3 regions of the Streptomyces sp. NPDC038707 genome follow, and region 2 is predicted to be linked to each of the others. Evidence: riboswitches for the same ligand, from Rfam matches in the RefSeq annotation. Region 2 holds a riboswitch; each other region holds the start of a gene.

The links. Region 2 has a riboswitch for cyclic di-AMP ahead of AB0E62_RS08465 (transglycosylase family protein). Riboswitches for the same ligand answer to the same signal wherever they lie in the genome.
Positions count from the first base shown of each region.
Region 1: another riboswitch for cyclic di-AMP. It lies ahead of AB0E62_RS24450 (transglycosylase SLT domain-containing protein); the one in region 2 lies ahead of AB0E62_RS08465 (transglycosylase family protein).
Region 3: another riboswitch for cyclic di-AMP. It lies ahead of AB0E62_RS22470 (M23 family metallopeptidase); the one in region 2 lies ahead of AB0E62_RS08465 (transglycosylase family protein).

Region 1 is NZ_JBEZUP010000019.1:6,720-11,526, reverse strand. It holds gene AB0E62_RS24455 (HAD family hydrolase) at 1-688, shown strand, start outside; gene AB0E62_RS24450 (transglycosylase SLT domain-containing protein) at 755-1,243, opposite strand; cyclic di-AMP (ydaO/yuaA leader) riboswitch at 1,246-1,422, opposite strand; gene AB0E62_RS24445 (polyprenyl synthetase family protein) at 1,951-2,961, shown strand; gene AB0E62_RS24440 (DUF2092 domain-containing protein) at 3,276-4,502, shown strand; gene AB0E62_RS24435 (ABC transporter ATP-binding protein) at 4,535-4,807, shown strand, end outside.
Region 2 is NZ_JBEZUP010000004.1:337,416-342,222, forward strand. It holds gene AB0E62_RS08455 (cytochrome P450) at 1-242, shown strand, start outside; gene AB0E62_RS08460 (transglycosylase family protein) at 411-1,571, shown strand; cyclic di-AMP (ydaO/yuaA leader) riboswitch at 1,710-1,930, shown strand; gene AB0E62_RS08465 (transglycosylase family protein) at 1,936-2,697, shown strand; gene eno (phosphopyruvate hydratase) at 3,699-4,807, shown strand, end outside.
Region 3 is NZ_JBEZUP010000016.1:61,110-65,916, forward strand. It holds gene AB0E62_RS22460 (HPr family phosphocarrier protein) at 38-319, shown strand; gene AB0E62_RS22465 (GntR family transcriptional regulator) at 525-1,211, opposite strand; gene AB0E62_RS22470 (M23 family metallopeptidase) at 1,408-2,154, opposite strand; cyclic di-AMP (ydaO/yuaA leader) riboswitch at 2,167-2,319, opposite strand; gene AB0E62_RS22475 (pitrilysin family protein) at 2,546-3,934, opposite strand; gene AB0E62_RS22480 (pitrilysin family protein) at 3,931-4,807, opposite strand, start outside.

The sequences.
Region 1 (4,807 bases), on a different contig from region 2:
GCATCTGGTGGTCACCGGCCGCCCGGCGCCGCGGGTACGGCCCCTGCTCACGCGCCTCGGCTGCACCGGTCTGGCGGTGTGCGGGCAGGGCGCGCAGGTCTACGACGCCGGGGCCGGCCGGCTGCTGTGGTCGGTGCGGCTGGACCGGGAGCTGGCGGAGACCGCGCTCGGCAAGGTCGAGGCGGAGGTGGGGCAGGTGTACGCGGCGGTCGACCAGGACGGCGAGGACGGGCTGACGCTCATCGAGCCCGGCTACCGGATGCCGCACCCGACGCTGCCCGCGGTGCGGGTCGCCCGGCGCGCCGAACTGTGGGCCCGGCCGATCAGCAAGGTGCTGCTGCGGCACGCCGAGCTGTCCGACGACGAGCTGGCGGCCGTGGCGCGCGCGGCGGTGGGCTCGCTGGCGAACGTCACCATGTCGGGGCCGGGCACCGTGGAGCTCCAGCCGAGCGGGGTGACGAAGGCGACCGGGCTGGCGCTGGCCGCCGAGCGGCTGGGGACCGGTGCCGAACGGGCCCTCGCCTTCGGTGACATGCCCAACGACATCCCGATGTTCCGCTGGGCGGCGCGCGGGGTCGCCATGGCCGGCGCGCATCCGGAGCTGAAGGCGGTGGCCGACGAGGTGACGGTGTCGAACGAGGACGACGGCGTCGCCGTCGTCCTCGAAAGACTCTTCCCGGCCGCCTGACCGCGGCGGGGGCCCGGCGGCGGGGCGACCGGGCGGGCGGACGGACCGCGGCGGGCGGCGGGTGCGTCAGTAGGCGCCGAACACGTTGTCGATCGAGCCGTAGCGGGCCGCCGCGTAGTTGCAGGCGGCGGTGATGTTCGCGACCGGGTCGTAGATGTCGAAGGACGTCCCGGCGACGTGGTACGCGTTGAAGGTCGGGTCGATGACCTGGAGCAGGCCCTTGGACGGGATGCCCTTGGCCGCGTTGGAGTCCCAGAGGTTGATGGCCGCGGGGTTGCCGGAGGACTCGCGGACGACGTTGCGGTAGATGCCGTTGTAGGTGCCCGGGATCTTCTTCTCGGCCATGATCGCGAGCGACTCGCGGATCCAGCCGTCGAGGTTGTCCGGGTAGCCGGCGGGGGTGGTGCCCACGGCCGGGGCCGCGGTGGTGGCGGCGAAGGCGCCGGACGCGCCGACGATCGGCAGGGCGAGGGCGGCGGCGCCGGTGCAGGCGGCGGCGAGGGTGCGGATGAGGCGGGTGTTCCCGGTACGGCGGTGCTGAGCGGCAGCAGACATCGAAAGATCCTCTCCGGCGCCTGCGAGGTGAGCTGTCGGGTTCGGGCGGGGAGGTGCCCGGCCGTGCCCGGAAGGAGGCACGGCTTCACCCCGAGCCGTTCCGGCGCGGCGGATGCCGTCCGGCGCGGCGACTTACCTGGGTCCCCCGCTCCTGCCGTACGAATGGGTTCGTGAATGGGTTACGCGGGCGGCGGCAGGATTCGGCGTCCGCCCGACGGCCCGGAACGTATGCGAGAGCACATGTCGGGAACAAGTACCGGATTCATGCAATGCGCTGTTTGACCTTGATCGGCATCGTATGGGGTGCTTGATCCTTTACGGTGGCGCATCCTCAACTCGCCGACGGGGCAAGGGGTGGCGGGGGGAGGGGTTGGTGGCGCGGTACGGCCTGACACGTGACCCAATTCACGAAATAGCAAAATACTTCAAACCAGACATGGGGGGTGTAGCGGCCGAAGGGGGCGAAGTGAAGTGAGGAAGGTGTGGAGAGGTCGCGACACGGTATCCAGATTACCTTTAAGTCAATATATGTCCCTTATTACCGTGTGATCAAAACGATGCCGGTCATGGTCCGATACCACCCGGGCTGGACCGGTGGGCGCTATCGGTGATCGAAACAGGACCGGATACGCTGACTTGAGTGATGGCAGCGACCTATCGACAAACCGTGTAATCGCCAGCAGACACCAGCAGACAGGAGACCCCTCGTGACCGTCGTCGGGCCGTTCGGGCTGAGCGTGCGGGACCAGGCTCTGGAAGCCGATGTCCAGGCCGGATTGGCGGCTGTCGAGGAAGGCTTGCTCGATGCCACCAAGAGCGAGGTCCCGTTCATCACCGAGGCCGCGCAGCACCTCGTGCGGGCCGGCGGGAAACGATTCCGGCCACTGCTCGTGATGCTCGCCGCCCAGTTCGGCGACCCGTACGCGCCGGGGGTCGTGCCGTCGGCCGTGGTCGTGGAGCTGACCCACCTGGCGACGCTGTACCACGACGACGTCATGGACGAGGCGGCCGTGCGGCGCGGGGTGGACAGCGCGAACACCCGCTGGGGCAACTCCGTCGCGGTCCTCACCGGTGACTTCCTCTTCGCCCGTGCCTCCCAGATCCTCGCCGACCTCGGCCCGGAGGCGGTGCGGGTGCAGGCCCTGGCGTTCGAACGGCTGGTCACCGGGCAGATCCTGGAGACCGCGGGTCCCTCGGACGGCCGTGACCCGGTCGAGCACTACCTGGACGTCCTGGCCGGCAAGACCGGCTCCCTGGTGGCGGTGGCCTGCCGGTTCGGCGCGATGATGTCCGGCGCCGGCGAGCGGGTCGTGGACGTGCTCACCCAGTACGGCGAACGGCTCGGGGTCGCCTTCCAGCTGGCGGACGACGTCCTGGACATCGCCTCCGACTCCCACGAGTCCGGCAAGACCCCGGGCACCGACCTGCGCGAGGGCATCCCGACGCTGCCGGTGCTCCGGCTGCGCGAACGGGCCGCCCGGCTCGGCCTGGCCGAGGACATCGCGCTGTGCGAGCTGCTGGACTCCGACCTCGGCGACGACGACCGGCACGCCCGGGCGCTGGCCGCGCTGCGCGCCCACCCCGCGCTGGAGCAGGCCCGCCGGGACACGGTGCGGTACGCGCAGGAGGCACGGGCCGCGCTGGCCCCGCTGCCGGAGTGCGACGCCAAGGCCGTGCTGGTGGAGCTGTGCGACGCGGTGGTCCACCGCGCCGGCTGACCCGGCCCGGCCCGCGCGCCGGCCGCTTCCCGCCCGTCCCGCCGGACCCCGGCGTCCCCCCGCGTCCCCCGGATGGACGCAGCGTCCCCTGCGCCCTGCTCTGCGACCCCTACGGGTCGGAGGAGGACATGGCCGTCGGGTGTCATACCGCAGGCGTAGACGCAGTTGCCTCCGAGGGGTGACGCTTCCGCGCCGCCGATTTGGTCCCATGGAAGCCGCAGAAATCACCACTCCTCACCGATTCGGGTGAGAATGGCGGCTCAGGGTTGACCAGCGTGAGAGCAGCCGCCGCCGACGACGGAGGTAAGGCACACATGGCACCGTACGAATCCGACGACGCAGTGGGCGCCGGGCACCAGGACGCCGCGCGGGACGGGGCCGCGCGCTCCCGCCCGCGCAAGGCCGCCCGGTATGCCGTTCCCGTCGCGGTGGTGGGGGTGGCGGCGGCCACGATCGGGCTCGTCCCGGCGCTCGCCGACTCCGGCGACCCCGACCTGCCGAAGATCACCGCACAGCAGCTCATCGAGAAGATGGCCAGGTCGGACGTGCAGCAGCTGTCCGGCACCGTGAAGATCTCCACCGACCTCGGCCTGCCCGACCTCGGCGGCCTGGAGGACGGCCTGCTCTCCGGCGCGGGACAGGGCGGCTCCGGCAAGGGCGACGGCTCCTCCGCCGACCCCCGGTCCCGGCTCACCGAGCTGGTGTCCGGGACGCACACCCTGCGGGTCGCCGCCGACGGCCCGGACCGGCAGAAGGTGTCGCTGCTGGAGCGCGGCGCAGAGTACAGCCTCATCCACGACGGCAAGGACGTCTGGGGCTACGACAGCAAGAGCAACGAGGTCTACCACTCCACCGCGGCCGACTCCGGCAAGGAGCGCCGGGACGGGCCGCCGGCCACGCCCGGGGACTTCGCCGACGAGGCGCTGAAGGCGGTGGACGACACCACGTCCGTCACCGTCGACGGCACCGCGCAGGTCGCCGGCCGCGACGCCTACAAGCTGCTGATCCGGCCCCGGCAGTCCGGTACCACGGTCGGCGCGATCAGCATCGCCGTGGACGCGAAGACCTGGCTGCCGCTGAAGTTCACGCTGACGCCGAGGAGCGGCGGGGCGGCCGTGGTCGACGCGGGCTTCACCCAGGTCTCGTTCGGCCGACCGGCCGCCTCCACCTTCGACTTCGTCCCGCCGAAGGGCGCGAAGGTCACCGAGGAGAAGGACACGGCGACCGGGCGACCGGCCCCGAAGCACGGCGATGACCTCGCCGGGGGCCTGCGCGGCGGGGAGCTGGATGTCCTCGGCGAGGGCTGGACGTCCGTCGCCACCGCCGACACCGGCGTCAAGGGCGGCCTGCCGTCCGCTTCCGGGGAAGGTGACCTCGGCGGCTTCCTCGGCTCGCTCGGCGACCCGGTCTCCGGGAAGTTCGGCAAGGGCACCGTCTTCTCCACCCGCCTGGTCAACGCCCTGATCACCGACGACGGCAAGGTGTACGCCGGCCTGGTGACGAAGGAGACGCTGGTGAAGGCGGCCGACGCGGGGAAGTGACCCCACGGGGCCGACGAGACGAGGGGAAGCCGATGGACGAGCCGCCCGCCGCGGACCGTGCCGCGCCGCGCACGCCCGCGCACGCTCCGGAGCGCGTGGCCGTGCCCGAGCCGGACCGCGCACCCGCGGGTGAGCCGTGGGACGGGTCCCCGGCGCCTGCGCCGGAGCGGGGCACCCCGGCGGACGGGCGCGGCGGTGGCGTGCCGGACGGCGATCCGGCGAGCGTGATCGACACGCGCGGGCTCACCAAGCGGTACCGCGGCGGGCAGCTCGCCGTGGACGGTCTCGACCTGACCGTCCCGGCG
Region 2 (4,807 bases):
CCGACCCGGACGTGCTCGACCTCGGCCGCCGCGACAACCAGCACCTCGGCTACGGCCACGGCATCCACTACTGCCTGGGCGCGCCGCTCGCCCGGCTGGAGGGGCAGACCGCGCTGGCCACCCTGTTCACCCGCCTGCCCGACCTGCGGCTGGCCGCCGATCCGGCCGACCTGCGCTGGCGCGGCGGGCTCATCATGCGCGGCCTGCGCACCCTGCCGGTGGAGTTCACGCCGACCGCCTGAACACAGGTCCTCCAGGAGAAGGTGACACTTTCTCAACTCTGTGATCTTCACGTGATCTGTGCGGCATGAACTTGTGACAAGTGATCGTCTGCCGATACGTTCACCCATCAGCGCGGCGAGCGGCTTCGACCGCCGCGCCGGTCCTGCTGTCGCTCGAAAGGCTTCTGCATGCTCTCCGGGAACGGTCGACACCGTCGCCCCCGCCAGGCTCCGGCCCTCCTCGTCGCGGCCGGAGTGACCGGCTCCGCCATCGCCATCCCGCTCCTCGGCGCCGCGAGTGCCAACGCGGCCGACGGCACCACGTGGGACAAGGTGGCCGAGTGCGAGAGCGGCGGCTCCTGGAGCGCGGACAACGGAAACGGGTACTACGGCGGCCTGCAGATCTCGCAGGACGACTGGGACGCGTACGGCGGTGGCCAGTACGCGGCCAGCGCCGACCAGGCCAGCCGTCAGCAGCAGATCGCCGTCGCCGAGAAGATCCTCGCCGACCGGGGCACCGCCCCCTGGGCCACCTGCGCCCTGCTGTCCGGTCTGACGCAGAACTCGGGGTCCGTGGACGTCGACACGGGCGTCGGCGGCTCCCATGACACCGGTGCCCCGAAGGACCCGTCCGGACCGGCCGGCACCTCCGGCACGGACAAGACTCCGGGGACCTCCGACCCGTCCGGCCGGCCGGACGCGACGCCCTCCACCGGCTCCGGCACCGGCCCGGGTTCCTCCGCGGAGCCGACCGAGGCGCCCACCTCCGAGGATGACAAGGGCGACAAGGGCGACAAGGGCGACAAGAACAACAAGAGCGGCAAGGAAGGCAAGGGCGACAAGGGCGGCAAGGAAGCGGGTCAGGCCGCCGACGACGCCGGCGAGGCGGCGGGCGAGGGCGCGGACGCGACCCCCGGTCCCGCCGGGACCGGCACCCCCGAGGCCGCCGGGACCTCCACGCCCGACACCGGCGGCTCCCAGACTCCCGGAGGGGCCCCGACGGCCACCCCGGACGCCGGGACCGTGCGCAACCCGCAGCAGGCGGCCGGTTCTTGGAGCCTGGTCGACACCGGCGCCGTCGGCACCGGCGGCCGGCACCGGGGACCCAGCGCGGACGAAAAGGTGACAAAGGGTCAGAACGGGGCCCCGTCCGGCCGGCACGCCTCCCGCGGACCGGACACCTACACCGTCCGCCAGGGCGACTCCCTGTCCTCCATCGCCGACTCCCTTGACGTCGACGGCGGATGGCACGCGTTGTACACCGGCAACAAGAAGGCCATCGGCGCCGACCCGAATCACATCACCGCCGGTCAGACCCTGGATGTCCAGGGCGAAACGGGCGCAAAGTAGCGGGACTTGACGTCCTGTTTAACGCCCTAATGTCCGGTTTGGCGAAAGTGTGGGATGAGTCTCAGAAGCCCTGATCGTCTTTGAAATTCCGGCGATCACCTGTCTACGGTCGAGGCCGCTCGTTCACCGCGAGCCCCGGCATCCACCACGCCGAATCCTGCCAGTGGTTGCCCGGGAACAGTCGTCGCGAACAAGCGCCGTAGGCAGGAGCGGGGGACCCAAGGTAGGCGCCGGGCCCAGCAGTTGAGCTGGGACCGGCTGGGGGTGAAGCCGCGTCACGCGCAAGCGGATGACGCGGCCGGGCAACTCAACCGGCCCGAACCCGACAGCTCACCTCGTAGGCGTCGGTGAGGGGAATCGATCCATGCTGTTTACCGGCAAGGGCAAGCACCGTCGTCCGTCCAAGGCCGTCCGCGCCATCACGCTCGCCGGTGTCACCGGTGCCGCCGTCGCCGCTCCGCTGATGGCGGCCGGCAACGCCTCCGCCGCCACCGCCTCCCAGTGGGACGCGGTCGCCCAGTGCGAGTCCGGTGGCAACTGGTCCATCAACACCGGCAACGGCTACTACGGCGGTCTGCAGTTCTCCGCCTCCACCTGGGCCGCGTACGGCGGCACGCAGTACGCCTCCACCGCCGACAAGGCGAGCAAGTCGCAGCAGATAGCCGTCGCCGAGAAGGTCCTCGCCGCCCAGGGCAAGGGTGCCTGGCCGGTCTGCGGCACGGGCCTGTCGGGCGCCGCCTACAACGGCTCCGCCCCGAGCGCCCCGGCGCCGTCCACCCCGTCGTCCACCCAGGGCTCGGGCACCTCCACCCGCTCCGCCGACCAGCAGGCCGCCTCCCGCTCCGCCGAACGCCCGGCCGCCTCGACGAACAAGAGCACGGGCACCGGCAACAGCACGAGCACCGGCAGCACCGGTGGCAGCGCGGGCAAGACCGTCACCACCCCGACCGGCAAGAAGGTCAAGAAGGGCGACGGCGAGTACAAGGTCGCCCAGGGTGACACGCTCAGCACCATCGCCGCCCGGCACAAGGTCGCGGGCGGCTGGCAGAAGCTGTTCGAGCTGAACAAGGACATCGTCCAGGACGCCGACCTCATCTACCCGGGCCAGCAGCTCCACCTGAAGTAGCCCCCGGGCCCCCAGGGTCCGCGCATCCCGGCGGCCCCTCCGAGGCCCCGTGCGGGCCACCCCCGTCCCCATGGGCCCCCGCCCCGGCGCGTCTTCCCCCGTACGCGCCGGGGCGGGGTTTTTCCGCACACGCCCCAGAGCCCCCGCCCGGCGCCCCCGTCCCGGGGTGCCTGCCCCGGCGCCCCCGTCCCGGGGTGCCTGCCCCGGCGCCCCCGTCCCGGCGCGTCTGTCCGGCGGCCCCGTTCCGGGGTGTCTGCCCCGGCGGCCCCGTTCCGGTGTGTCTGCCCGGTGGCCCCGTCCCGGGGTGCGTGCCCCGGTGGCCCCGTCCCGGCGTGCCCGCCCGGCGCCCCCGCCCCGGCGTGTCTGCCCGGCGGCCCCGTCCCGGGGTGCCCGCCCGGCGCCCCCGCCCCGGCGCCCCCGCCCCGAGGTGCCTGCCCCGGCGGCCCCGTCCCGGGGGTGCCTGCCCCGGCGGCCCCGTTCCGGGGTGCCTGCCCGGGTGGCCCTGTTCCGGGGTGCGTGCCCCGGTGGCCCCGTTCCGGCGTGCCCGCCCGGCGCCACCGCCCCGGTGTGTCTGCCCGGCGGCCCCGTTCCGGGGTGCCTGCCCTGGCGCCCCCGTCCCGGGGTGCCCGCCCGGTGGCCCCGTCCCGGGGTGCCCGCCCGGCGCCCCCGCCCCGGCGTGTCTGCCCAGCGGCCCCGCCCCGGCGCCCCGCCTCGAGGTGCCTGCCCCCGGCGCCCCCGTCCCGAGGTGCCCGCCCGGCGCCCCCGCCCCGGCGCGCCCGCTCAACGCCCCGCCCCCGCCCCGGCGCGCCCGCTCAACGCCCCCGGAGAGGCGTCCTGGCCCCGGAGCGATCCGGACCTTTGTTTTGAGCTGAAACAAAAGGTACGGTCGCCCTGTCCACGGGGCGGTCGGTCGCGGGCCGAGCGGCCCGGGACGGTTAGGCTCTAGTCGCAAGGCACACCAGCCCCGCACTTCCAGCGTCACATCCAAGAAGGAGATGCTCGTGCCGTCCATCGACGTCGTCGTAGCCCGGGAAATCCTGGACTCCCGAGGCAACCCCACGGTCGAGGTCGAGGTCGGCCTCGACGACGGCAGCACGGGTCGTGCCGCCGTGCCGTCCGGCGCCTCGACCGGCGCCTTCGAGGCCATCGAGCTGCGCGACGGTGACCCGAACCGCTACCAGGGCAAGGGCGTCGAGAAGGCTGTTCTCGCCGTCATCGAGCAGATCGGCCCCGAGCTGGTCGGCTACGACGCCACCGAGCAGCGCCTGATCGACCAGGCCATGTTCGACCTGGACGCCACCGACAACAAGGGCTCCCTCGGCGCCAACGCCATCCTCGGCGTCTCGCTCGCCGTCGCCCACGCCGCCTCCGAGGCCAGCGACCTGCCGCTCTTCCGTTACCTGGGCGGCCCGAACGCGCACCTGCTGCCGGTGCCGATGATGAACATCCTGAACGGCGGCTCGCACGCCGACTCCAACGTGGACATCCAGGAGTTCATGATCGCCCCGATCGGCGCGGAGTCCTTCTCCGAGGCCCTGCGCTGGGGCACCGAGGTCTACCACACCCTGAAGAAGGTCCTGAAGAACAAGGGCCTGTCCACCGGCCTCGGCGACGAGGGCGGCTTCGCCCCGAACCTCGGCTCCAACCGCGAGGCCCTGGACCTCATCCTCGAGGCGATCAAGGAGGCCGGCTACACCCCCGGCGAGCAGATCGCCCTGGCGCTCGACGTCGCCGCGTCCGAGTTCTACAAGGACGGCTCGTACGTCTTCGAGGGCAAGAACCGCACCGCCGCCGAGATGACCGAGTACTACGCCGAGCTGGTCGAGGCGTACCCGCTGGTCTCCATCGAGGACCCGCTGTTCGAGGACGACTGGGAGGGCTGGAAGACCATCACCGACAAGCTCGGTGACAAGGTCCAGCTCGTCGGCGACGACCTGTTCGTCACCAACCCGGAGCGCCTGGCCCGGGGCATCGAGGAGGGCGCCGCCAACGCCCTGCTGGTCAAGGTCAACCAGATCGGCTCGCTGACCGAGACCCTGGACGCCGTCGAGCTGGCCCAGCGCAACGGCTTCAAGTGCATGATGTCCCACCGCTCGGGCGAGACCGAGGA
Region 3 (4,807 bases), on a different contig from region 2:
TGGTCTAGACAACCTGAGCACTGAAGGGCAGCAACACATGGCTGAGCGCCGCGTCAACGTCGGCTGGGCCGAGGGCCTCCACGCCCGCCCCGCTTCTCTCTTCGTCCGAGCCGCCACGGCCACAGGCGTCCCGGTGACGATCGCCAAGGCCGGGGGCAACCCCGTCAACGCGGCCTCGATGCTGGCCGTCCTGGGCCTGGGCGCCCAGGGTGGCGAGGAGATCGTCCTCGCCTCCGACGCCGAGGGCGCCGACGCCGCCCTGGACCGTCTGGCCAAGCTGGTCTCCGAGGGCCTGGAGGAGCTGCCCGAGACCGTCTGAGCAGACCGGGAAGCCGCGCCGTCCGCACCGGACGGCGCGGCTTCCGCGTTTTCGCGACCCCTCGCACTCCGCCGAATTCCGGGCGGGCCGTCCGTTCCGGCGACCGCACCTGCCGGACATCCGCGAGCGGAAATTCCGGCACCGCAAAAAGGGCAGCGGAAAACACCCGCCACCGAATAACCCTTCTTTGTATACGGCGCGCGTGTTAATGCCGTAGGCCCGACATGTTTACGGGGTGTTGCGAAGTCCTCACACGCTCCCCGGTGCCGGAGAAGCGGAGCCGGTGCGCGCCCGTCGCGCGCTCGGTGTGCAGGGCGGTCAGCGCCCGCGCGCGTTCGCCGTCCCCGCGCGCCACCGCGTCCACGATCGCGCCGTGCTCCACCCAGGTCTCCACCGGGCTCACCGGGGCCTCCACCGCGTACATCCAGGCGATCTTGTGCCGCAGCTGGGTCAGCATCGAGGTCAGCGAGGGGCTGCCGCAGGCCTGGGCGAGCGTCTCGTGGAACCAGCCGCCGAGCGAGCGCAGATCCTCGCTGTTGCCCTTCCGGGCCCGCTCCTGGCCCAGCCGGACCAGGCCGCGCAGCACCTTCAGGTGGGCCTCCGTGCGCCGCTGGGCGGCCCGCGCGGCGCCCAGCGGCTCCAGCAGCGTCCGCATCTCCAGCACGTCGGCGGCCTCCTGCTCGGTCGGCTCGGCCACGCACGCGCCCGCGTGCCGGCGCGTCACCACGAACCCCTCGGCCTCCAGGGTGCGCAGCGCCTCGCGGACGGGGACACGCGAGACGCCGTAGCGACGGGCCAGGACTTCCTCGGTGAGCCGGCTGCCGCGCTCGTAGACACCCGCGACGATGTCGTCCCGGACAGCGGTGCACACCGAGTGCGCCGGAATACGCATGACCGACCTCCGCCTTAATCCCCGTGAAACGCCGACACTGGACGCCTGTTCCGCGACTCTATTCCAATGCACCGGAATTTCCGACGGGGGGCGGTAATCCATGGATATTTTTTGGACAACGGGTCCGGCGGACACCGTGAAAAACGGCGAAAGCCCCGGCTCGGTGAGCCGGGGCCGCCAGGGAACGCGCGGAGCGTCAGATGTGCACGCCGTGCCCGCGGAGATAGGCGACGGGGTCGATGTCGGAGCCGTAGTCCGGGCTCGTGCGCGCCTCGAAGTGGAGGTGCGGGCCGGTGACGTTGCCCGTGGCGCCGGACAGACCGATCTGCTGGCCCGGCTCCACCTTCTGGCCCACCGTGACGCCGATGGACGACAGGTGCCCGTACTGCGTGTACATGCCGTCGGCCATCCGGATCACGATCTGGTTGCCGTAGGCGCCGCCCCAGCCGGTGGCGACGACCGTGCCGGAGCCCACCGCGTGCACGGTGGTGCCGGCGGCCGCGTGGAAGTCGATGCCGGTGTGCGAACCGGAGGACCACAGCGAGCTGGACGCCTGGTAGGCCGTGGAGACGTACGAGTGCGCGATGGGGGCGACGAAGGTGTTCAGCCTGCGGCGCTCGGCCTCGCGCGCGGCGCGGACCCGTTCCTCCTCGGCCCGCTCGGCGGCCGCCTTCTCCGCGGCCTCCTCGGCCGCCTTGCGGTCGGCGGCCTGCTGCTGGGCGGTGGCCTGCGCGTCGATCTGCGCGGCGACGTCCTCGGTGGCGGCGAGGACCGGGGTGAGGCCGGTCTGGTCCACGGGGCTGCCGGCGGCGAGCGCCGGAGAGGCGGCGAGGGTGCCGATGACACCGGTGGTGGTCAGGGCCGCGACGCCGGCCGCCTGAGCGGTGGTGCGCTTGACCCGGCCGGGCTTGCGGTGCTTCCCGGTGGCGCACATGAACGCCATGGAGTGGCTGGTCCTTTCCTTCCCTCTCGCCTACCGGGTTAGCTGACGGGTTCGGAGCAGGAAGGTCTCCTACGGGCCCCCTCGCGGGCGCCCGATTCACCCCAGGGACGGTGGGTCCCCGGCTCCCCTGGCTCGCGCCGTACGGGGACTCGGCGATGGCTGTCCGGTGCCGCGGGTGCGGCGCACTGCCTGACGAACAGCCCGGACGACGCTACGGCGGCCCGCTTTCGATCCTCAAACGGATCCGGGTTTTTGTAGCGCATCCCACAGGTCAGACAGGCAACCTCCGCCCCAAAACGGGCATCTGAGGGACCGAGTGGAACAGCGTGGGGCCCTGACGGCTCGTGACCGTCAGGGCCCCACGCGCGCGTGCGCCGGACGTGCCGGGCCGTTACTCGGCCGACACCACGGTCACCTCACCGATGCCGAGCTCCTCGACCGGTGCCTTGATCTGGGCGGCGTCGCCGACGAGGACGGTCACCAGGCGGTCCACCGGGAAGGCGTTCACCACGGCCGCGGTGGCCTCCACCGTGCCCGTGGCCGCCAGCTGCCGGTACAGCGTCGCCTGGAAGTCGTCGGGCAGGTGCTGCTCGACCTGGTCGGCCAGCGTGCTCGCGACGGCCGCCGCGGTCTCGTACTTCAGCGGCGCCACGCCGACGAGGTTCTGCACGGCGACGTCCCGCTCGGCGTCGGTCAGGCCCTCCGCCGCGACAGTGCGCAGCACCTTCCACAGGTCGTCCAGCGCCGGGCCGGTGTTCGGCGTGTCCACGGAGCCGCTGATGGCCAGCATCGCCGCGCCCGTGCCGTCCGGCGCGGACCTGAGGACCTGCCCGAAGGAGCGCACGCCGTAGGTGTAGCCCTTCTCCTCGCGCAGCACGCGGTCCAGGCGGGAGGTGAGGGTGCCGCCGAGGCAGTACGTGCCGAGCACCTGGGCGGGCCACACCCGGTCGTGCCGGTCGGGGCCGATCCGGCCGATGAGCAGCTGCGTCTGTACGGCACCGGGCCGGTCCACGATGACCACGCGCCCGGTGTCGTCGGCGGTCACCGGGGGCACCGGGCGCGGTTCGCCGGGGGTGCCGGTCCAGGCGCCCAGGGTGTCGCCGAGCAGCGCGTCCAGGTCGGTGCCGGTCAGGTCGCCGACGACGACCAGGGTGGCCGTGGCGGGCCGCACGTGACGGTCGTAGAAGGCGCGTACGGCCGCCGCGTCGATCTTCTCGACGGTCTCCTCGGTGCCCTGGCGCGGCCGGGACATGCGCGAGGTCGCCGGGAACAGCTCCTTGGAGAGTTCCTTGGCGGCCCGGCGGGACGGGTTGGCCAGCTCGTGCGGGATCTCGTCCAGGCGGTTGCGGACGAGGCGCTCGACCTCGCCCGGGGCGAAGGCGGGCGCGCGCAGCGCGTCGGCGAGCAGGCCGAGGCCCTTGGCCAGGCGGGAGGCAGGGACCTCCAGGCTGAGCCGGAGCCCGGGGTGGTCGGCGTGCGCGTCCAGGGTGGCGCCCGCGCGCTCCAGCTCGGCGGCGAACTCCTCGGCGGAGTGCCGGTCGGTGCCCTCGGAGAAGGCCCGCGCCATGATCGTGGCGACGCCGTCCAGGCCGGCCGGCTCGGCGTCCAGCGGCGCGTCCAGCAGCACCTCGACGGCGACGACCTGCTGGCCGGGGCGGTGGCAGCGCAGCACGGTCAGGCCGTTGTCGAGCGCGGTGCGCTCGGGGGCCGGAAACGCCCAGGGCCTGGCCTCGCCGGGCTGCGGCTGGGGGTGGAACTCCATGGTGGCGAGCTCGGTCACTTGGCCGTCTCCTCGTTCTCGGTCTCGTCGCGGCCCGCCTCTACGGTCGCTTCCTGCTCCGGGTCCTCGGGGACATCGGCGTCCGGGGCGGCCTGCGGGGACTTCGGCTCGTAGACCAGGACCGCGCGGTTGTCCGGCCGCAGGCGGGCCGCGGCCACTTCCCGGACCTCCCCGGGGGTGACCTCCAGGACGCGCCGGACGGCGGTCAGGGCGAGCTGCGGGTCGCCGAACAGGACGGCGTACCGGCACAGTTCGTCGGCGCGGCCGGCGACCGTGCCGAGCCGGTCCAGCCACTCGCGCTCCAGCTGGGCCTGGGCGCGCTCCATCTCCTCGGGGGTGGGGCCCTCTTCGGCGAACCGGGCCAGCTCCTCGTCGATGGCGGTCTCGATGACCGGCACCTCGACGTCACCGGAGGTCTTCACGTCCAGCCAGCCCATGGAGGGCGCGCCGGCCAGGCGCAGCAGGCCGAAGCCCGCGGCGACGGCCGTACGGTCGCGGCGCACCAGGCGGTTGTACAGGCGGGAGGACTCGCCGCCGCCGAGGATGGTCAGCGCGAGGTCGGCCGCGTCGCACGCGCGCGTGCCGTCGTGCGGGAGCCGGTAGGCGGCCATCAGGGCGCGCGCCGGAACCTCCTCCACGAGGACCTCGCGCTTCTGCTCGCCGATGACGTCCGGGAGGGAGCCGTCGCGGGGCGCGGGCTTGCCGTCGTGGGACGGGATCGACCCGAAGTACTTCTCGATCCAGGCGAGGGTCTGCTCGGGGTCGATGTCGCCGACCACGGAGAGCACCGCGTTGTTCGGCGCGTAGTAGGTGCGGAAGAACTGGCGGGCGTCCTCCAGGGTGGCCGCGTCCAGGTCCGCCATCGAGCCGATC